Linked DNA regions of Gemmatimonas phototrophica. The protein of the gene in region 1 binds, or shares a complex with, the protein of each later gene. Links are inferred from orthologs where the notes say so. Each region holds a gene or a part of one and is shown in the gene's direction. Other genes may lie near its edges. The genes, in order: uvrB and GEMMAAP_RS08495.

What was found.
Region 2: the proteins of uvrB (region 1) and GEMMAAP_RS08495 are in contact, whole or in part, in a crystal structure (PDB 7EGT), measured with the Thermus thermophilus proteins. The link is inferred for Gemmatimonas phototrophica from one-to-one orthologs. Residues at the interface, in WP_096411307.1 of Thermus thermophilus: Glu23, Leu25, Arg26, Asp27, Gly28, Glu29, Arg30, Phe31, Arg55, Glu326, Asp327, Phe328, Glu379, Ser382, Gln383, His398, Gly400, Arg401; in WP_096412145.1 of Thermus thermophilus: His654, Arg656, Phe657, Gln666, Asp668, Glu669, Lys680, Arg681, Leu682, Ser683, Lys685, Tyr686, Ala687.

The regions. Positions count from the first base shown.
Region 1 is NZ_CP011454.1:2,411,353-2,414,619, reverse strand. The notes cover bases 1-2,950. They hold uvrB (excinuclease ABC subunit UvrB), read left to right. Parts: upstream 1-400; coding sequence 401-2,500; downstream 2,501-2,950. Other genes in these bases: tsaE (tRNA (adenosine(37)-N6)-threonylcarbamoyltransferase complex ATPase subunit type 1 TsaE), read left to right, coding at 2,505-2,950; GEMMAAP_RS10260 (RelA/SpoT family protein), read left to right, coding at 1-309. Also shown: more of tsaE, read left to right, coding at 2,951-2,975; GEMMAAP_RS10245 (HD-GYP domain-containing protein), read left to right, coding at 3,115-3,267. UniProt on the Escherichia coli protein: The UvrABC repair system catalyzes the recognition and processing of DNA lesions. A damage recognition complex composed of 2 UvrA and 2 UvrB subunits scans DNA for abnormalities.
Region 2 is NZ_CP011454.1:2,042,645-2,046,076, forward strand. Bases 225-3,339 are described here. They hold GEMMAAP_RS08495 (ATP-dependent helicase), read left to right. Parts: upstream 225-624; coding sequence 625-3,054; downstream 3,055-3,339. Other genes in these bases: GEMMAAP_RS08490 (sensor histidine kinase), read left to right, coding at 225-628; gatC (Asp-tRNA(Asn)/Glu-tRNA(Gln) amidotransferase subunit GatC), read left to right, coding at 3,056-3,339. In the rest of the region: more of GEMMAAP_RS08490, read left to right, coding at 1-224; more of gatC, read left to right, coding at 3,340-3,373; Asp-tRNA(Asn)/Glu-tRNA(Gln) amidotransferase subunit GatA, read left to right, coding at 3,370-3,432. UniProt on the Escherichia coli protein: A helicase with DNA-dependent ATPase activity. Unwinds DNA duplexes with 3'-5' polarity. Translocates on single-stranded DNA with 3'-5' polarity. Initiates unwinding more efficiently from a nicked substrate than double-stranded DNA.

The DNA.
Region 1 (3,267 bases):
CTGGCCCACGAGCCGGAACGCCGCCTGGATATCGACTGGCAGGAAATGGCCGGTGAGCGTTTTGTCGTACGGCTCGCGTTGGAGGGCAATGACCGGCGCGGGCTATACGCTGATGTCGCAGCGGCCGTCAGTGCGACCGGTACGGACATCAAGAGCCTCGAGCTCAAGACAACCGATGGCAAAGTGTCAGGCTCAGCCATGGTGGAAGTGGAGAACCTGGCGCATCTCGAACGGATCATGAAGGCGGCTCGGCGCGTGAAGGGCATCGCGGTCGTGAGCCGGCGCGAGAAGATCACCGCCGAGGACTAGCAGTTCGAACGCCCGATGCCGGGCGCAGCGGTTGCGGCCTGTTGCCGGAAAGGGATACCGAAGAAATGCCGATGAGCGCTATATTCCGGCAATGAGCTCATTGTATCGCCTGCATTCGCCATTTTCGCCCGCCGGCGATCAGCCGCGCGCCATTGCGGAACTCAAATCCGGGCTGCATCGCGGCGATCGGATCCAGACGTTGCTCGGCGTCACGGGCTCCGGCAAGACCATGACGATTGCCAACGTCATTGAGGAATGGGGGCGGCCCACGCTCGTGCTGTCGCACAACAAGACGTTGGCGGCGCAGTTGTACGGGGAACTGAAATCGTTCTTTCCGAACAATGCGGTCGAGTACTTCATCTCGTACTACGACTACTATCAGCCCGAAGCCTACGTCCCCTCAAGCGATACATACATCGAGAAGGACGCCAGCATCAACGAAGACATTGATCGGCTGCGCTTGCGGGCAACGTCGTCGCTGATGGAACGAGAAGATGTGGTGATCGTGTCCACGGTATCGGCCATCTATGGCCTGGGTGATCCGGTATCCTATCGCGAGCGCATGGTGTCGTTGGCGCGCGGGCAACAGATCCCGCGCGACGATATTCTGCGCGCTCTGGTCGGCATTCAATATCTGCGTAATGATGTCGCCTTCGATCGCGGCACGTTTCGCGTGCGTGGCGATACCGTGGAGATCTATCCGGCCTACGAGGAACAGGCGGTACGGCTGGAGCTGTGGGGCGACGAAATCGAGCGCATTTCCAAGATCGATCCGGTCACTGGAGATACAATAGCCACGCTGGAGCGCATGGCGATCTATCCGGCGAAGCACTTCATTACCAATCGTCCCACGATTGAGCGGGCGTCAAAGGCCATTCGCGACGAATTGGCGGAGCGCCTGGCCGAGCTGCGGATGGCTGGGAAGTTGCTCGAGGCACAGCGACTGGAGCAGCGCACCAATTTCGATCTGGAGATGTTGGCGGAAATCGGGACCTGTGCTGGCATCGAAAATTATTCGCGGCACATCAGCGGGCGACAGTCGGGCGAACGTCCGGCGTGTTTGCTGGATTATTTCCCGGATGATTTTCTGGTCGTGGTGGACGAATCGCACGTCACGCTGCCGCAGGTGCGTGCGATGTACAATGGCGACCGGGCGCGCAAGCTCACGCTGGTTGACTACGGGTTCCGTTTGCCGAGTGCCTTGGACAATCGACCGCTGGTGTTCGATGAGTTCATGCAACTCGTGCCGCGGCTCATCAATGTGTCCGCCACCCCGGGGGAGCTGGAGTTGCAGCTGTCTGAGGGGGTCGTGGTAGAACAGGTCATCCGTCCTACGGGACTTCTCGATCCGGTGCTCGAGGTCCGACCGGTGAAGGGGCAGGTGGATGATCTGCTGCACGAGATTCACGTGCGCGAGCGGAAGGGTGAACGGGTGCTGGTCACCACGCTGACCAAGCGCATGTCGGAGGATCTCACGGACTACCTGCAGCAGATGGGCGTTCGGGTGCGCTACATGCATTCGGACATCGATGCCATTGAGCGCATGGAGATCGTCCGTGGTCTTCGCCTCGGCGAGTTCGATGTGTTGGTGGGGATCAATCTGTTGCGCGAAGGACTCGATATGCCGGAGGTCTCCCTGGTAGCCATCCTTGATGCCGATCAGGAAGGATTTTTGCGCAGTGATCGCTCGCTCATCCAGACCATTGGGCGCGCGGCGCGCAATTTGCACGGCAGAGCGATTCTCTATGCCGATCGCATTACCGGCTCCATGCAGCGCGCCATGGATGAAACCGATCGTCGGCGTACCATTCAGCATGAGCACAACGTGGCGCACGGCATTGTGCCGACCGGGGTCAGCAAGAGCGTGGACGAAGTGCGATTCATTACGCGCGTGGCCGATGCTCGTGTGGAACGTGAAGGGGAGGCGCCGGCGCCCAAGCGCTTGAAGAGCGAGAGCACCGCGCGTTCCCGCCCCGAACTGGAGCAGTTGGTTGGGGAGTTGGAAGTGGCCATGCGGGAGGCCGCGACGGCATTGGACTTTGAGGCGGCGGCACGATTGCGCGATCAGCTGTTTGAGGTGCGCACCGCGCTGGGGGAGAAGCCGGCGCAAGCGCGTGGCAATACGGCGGCGCCCAAGCGACCGCCAGGCAGTGCGCCCATGCGTCGGGCGGGAGGAAAGCGTGGGCGCTGAGCCGTTGAGTCACGCCCTCGAACATCTGCTGGCCCGTGGGGCGCCGCGCTCTCCCGATCGTGATTCACTTGAAGCGTGGGGGAAGGCGGTTGGGGCGGCGTTGCCGCGCCCCGCGATCATCGCACTCGAGGGAGATCTCGGGGTCGGCAAAACGACGTTGGCGAAGGCGTTGTGCGCTGGTATTGGCGTCCCGAATCTGGCGGCCGTCACCAGCCCAACCTTCTCGCTGGTGCAGCAATATGAGGCGCCGAGAGGGCCGGTCGTTCACGTTGACCTGTATCGTCTCAAGAGCGACGCCGAACTGGATGCGCTTGGCTGGGACGAGCTGATGGCATCCGCGGCCGTGCTGTTGGTGGAGTGGCCGGAGCGAGCGCTTCACACCCTGCCGCACGACGTCATCACCATCACGTTGTCACATGACGCCACCGACCCCATGCGGCGCGTGCTGCGCGTGGTGTCACCCACCCGGCGCTAATCGTCATCGCGCGAGCCGGACCACAGGTGGGTAGTCTGGGGCCGCCTGTTCGTCCCGTTGGTTTGGTAACCTGAGCGTCCGATACTCGTTACTTGAGAGACCCGCGCCACGCGGGACGGGCCTTAGATGACCGGTGATCGTGCCACGACTGACTCCGAAACCTTCTGCGGCGATTGGTGCCGGCCGCGTCGGCACGGTGCGATTGGCCGACGTCATTGCTGCGTTGACGTACGCCCTGGACCTCACTGAAGGGCAGCGACCGGGGCACACGCTGCGCAGCACGTTGCTGGCG
Region 2 (3,432 bases), 370 kb from region 1 along the record:
GCGTGAAGCGGCGCACCAATTGGGTACCCCCTTGTCGGCCCTGGCGGGCTGGATCGAATTACTGGCCGACACGGTGCAGGGTACAACGGCCTCCAGGGCGGTCGAGGGGATGGGGCAGGATCTGCAGCGGCTGGAACGCGTCTCGCACCGGTTTGAGCGCATCGGCCGGCCACCGCGCGATGAACGGGTCGACGCGAGCGAGCTGGTCGAGCGTCTTGCGGGCTACTTCGCGATGCGGGCTCCCACCTTGGCACGGACCGTCACCATTCGTAGCGAGCATCCCGGTGTTCCCGTCATGGTGCGCGGTGATCTGGTCTTGCTCGAGTGGGTATTGGAAGTGCTGATCAAGAACGCCATGGATGCGCTGGGTGGGCGCAACGGTGAAGTCATTGTGTCCGCCACTCCGCTCCCCGAGGGAGGCGCTCGCATCCGGGTGCAGGACGATGGGCCCGGCGTCCCGCGCAAGCTCCGCAAGCGCATTTTCGACGCCGGGTTCACCACCAAAGACCGGGGATGGGGCATCGGACTCTCCCTGGCACGCCGAATTGTCGAAGAAAACCACGATGGACGCCTGATCCTTGCCGAGACCGACCGTGGCGCCGCGTTCGACGTTATCTTGCATGGATGACGACGACGGGTTGGACCGCATCCCTTTTTGACGCCGCGCCCTCCGCGCCAGCGCTCGACCTTGACGCTATTACGCGTGGCCTGAACCCCGGCCAGCGCGAATCAGTCTTTCACGACGACGGGCCAGCTCTGGTGCTGGCCGGTGCCGGTTCCGGCAAAACACGGGTCCTCACCACGCGGATCGCGCGCCTGATTGGGGCGCAGAACGTCGCCCCGCACGAAATTCTGGCGGTCACGTTTACGAACAAGGCCGCTGGTGAAATGCGCGAACGCATTGCCAAGCTGCTCGGGCACGAGCCCAAGGGCATGTGGTGCGGGACCTTCCACTCGCTGGGCGCGCGCATGCTTCGCGGGGTTGCCCCATTGGTCGGTCGCGAACAGAACTTCACGATCTACGACGAAGACGACACGCTGGGCGCCATCAAGCGCGTCATGGAAAAGCGGAAGCTGAGCCCCACGCAGTTCGCGCCCAAGGCCATCATCAGTGCCATCTCCAGTGCCAAGAACGCACTGGTCTCCCCTAACGAGTATGCGCGTACGGCGCGCGATACGTTCACGATGGCGGTTGCTGGGGTGTACAGCGATCTCGAGGTGGCGCTGCAGCAAACCAATGCCGTCACCTTTGACGATCTCCTGGTGCTGCCGGTACGGGCCCTGGAAACCGATCAGCAGCTTCGTGAACACTATCAGCGGCGGTTTCGCTACGTGCTGGTGGACGAATACCAGGATACCAACGCCGCGCAGTACCGCTTCGTGCAACTCATTGGCGGGCTCCACGGGAACGTGATGGTGGTGGGCGACGATGACCAGTCCATCTATGGCTGGCGTGGCGCGGATATCCGGAACATCCTCGATTTCGAGCGGGATTTCCCCGGCGCGCGCATTGTGCGCCTTGAGGAGAATTACCGGTCCACGCCCAACGTATTGGCCCTCGCCAACGCCGTCATTGCCGAGAACACCGAACGCCGCGGCAAGACCTTGCGGGCGACCCGTCCAGAAGGGGAACCGGTGACGCTCATCGAAACACTTGATGAGCGGGACGAAGCCGATTTCATTGCCGAAACCATCCTGACCCGGATGGCCAAATCGGATCTGGCGCGACGCGACTGTGCGGTGCTCTACCGCACGAACGCGCAGTCGCGCGCCATTGAAGACGCCTTCCGCCGACGCAGCATTCCATATCGTCTCGTGGGGGCCGTGCGGTTCTACGACCGTCGCGAAATTCGCGACCTGATGGCGTATCTCAAGTTGGTCGCCAATCCGGCCGACGACGAAGCCTTCCGGCGCGCCGTCAATGTGCCTAAGCGGGGACTCGGCGATGCGACCATTGCGCTGCTGGTGGAAAAGGCGGCACTGGAAGGAAAGCCACTGCTGGAAATCGCCTCGCGCCTCGACGTCATTGCGTCGTTGCGTCCTGCGGCGCGTGGAGCCATCGACGAATTCGTCACGCTGGTGCATCGCCTGCGCGCGGCCGCTGTGGACGCTTCCGTCGATGAACTGCTGCGTGACCTCGTGCAGGCCATTCGGTACGCGGACCATCTGCGGGCAGAGGGTCCGGAAGGGCAGGAGCGCATTGAAAACGTGCGCGAAATGATTGCCGGTGCCGCCGAAGTTGTGGCCGACGAAGGCGGTGAAGTCGGTCTCACGCCGCTGGATCATTTTCTGCAGTCATCGACCCTCGTTGCCGGTATCGACAAGCTCGATCCCAACGCGGATGCCGTGGTGTGCATGACCATGCACAACGCCAAGGGGCTTGAGTTCCCGTTGGTGTTTGTGTGCGGACTGGAGGACGGACTCTTCCCCCTCGCGCGGGCCAGCGAAGACCCCAGCCAGCTCGAAGAAGAGCGGCGTCTGTTTTACGTGGGTATCACGCGCGCCGAGGAAAAGCTGTATCTCACCTGTGCGGAGCAGCGTCGCCGCAACGGAGAGCTCATGGTGTCCATGCCGTCGCGCTTTCTCAAAGTCATTACGCCGTCACTCGCGGAACGAGGCATGACGGCGCGCGCCAAGCACGAAGGCCGTGGCGGGTTCTCGGGGTTGGGGAGTAGTCGCGCTGGTGGCGATGCCAGTTGGGGAAGAACCGGTGGCGGGGCAGGGACCCCGGCACCGCGTCGGAGTGGAGGCCCCTACGGCTCGTCGGCGTACAATGACCGACCGAACAACATCCCCTTCGAAACCGCGCCGCCGGGTGGCTTCAGTGCCCCCAATCGGCGCGACAAGATGCCCAATCCCGAAGACGAATCGCAGGACGCACCCAGCTTCACGCCGGGGGAACGGGTGAAGCATGCGAAGTTCGGCTCCGGAACAATCGCCGAACTCACCGGCAGCGGTCGCGATACCAAGGTGCGCATTGATTTCGACGACGAGGAGATCGGGCGAAAGACGCTCGTGCTCGCTCAGGCCAAGCTGGAAAAGGGGTGGGAGTGATATGTCGGTAACACCGGATGATGTCAGGCACGTGGCCCGATTATCCCGGCTCGGCCTGGAAGAGGACCGCGTTCCTTCGTTGGTGGCGGAGCTCAATGGGATTCTCGGGCACATGGATGTTCTGCAGCAGGTCGACATATCCGCTGTGCCACTCACCGCGCCGTATCACGCGGCGCCGCTGCGCGACGACGCCCTGCCGGCCGACCCATTGCTGCGCACGCGCGAAACCTTTGCGCCCGCAGCGCGTGACGGCTTCTTCCTCGTGCCGCGACTCACCACGCATGGGGCCCTGGAGGCCAAGGTGGCGGAGGACGCATGACCATCGACGCGCTGCGCGCCCACCGTGTCTCCGACGCCTGGAGCGTCTTTGACGCCGTG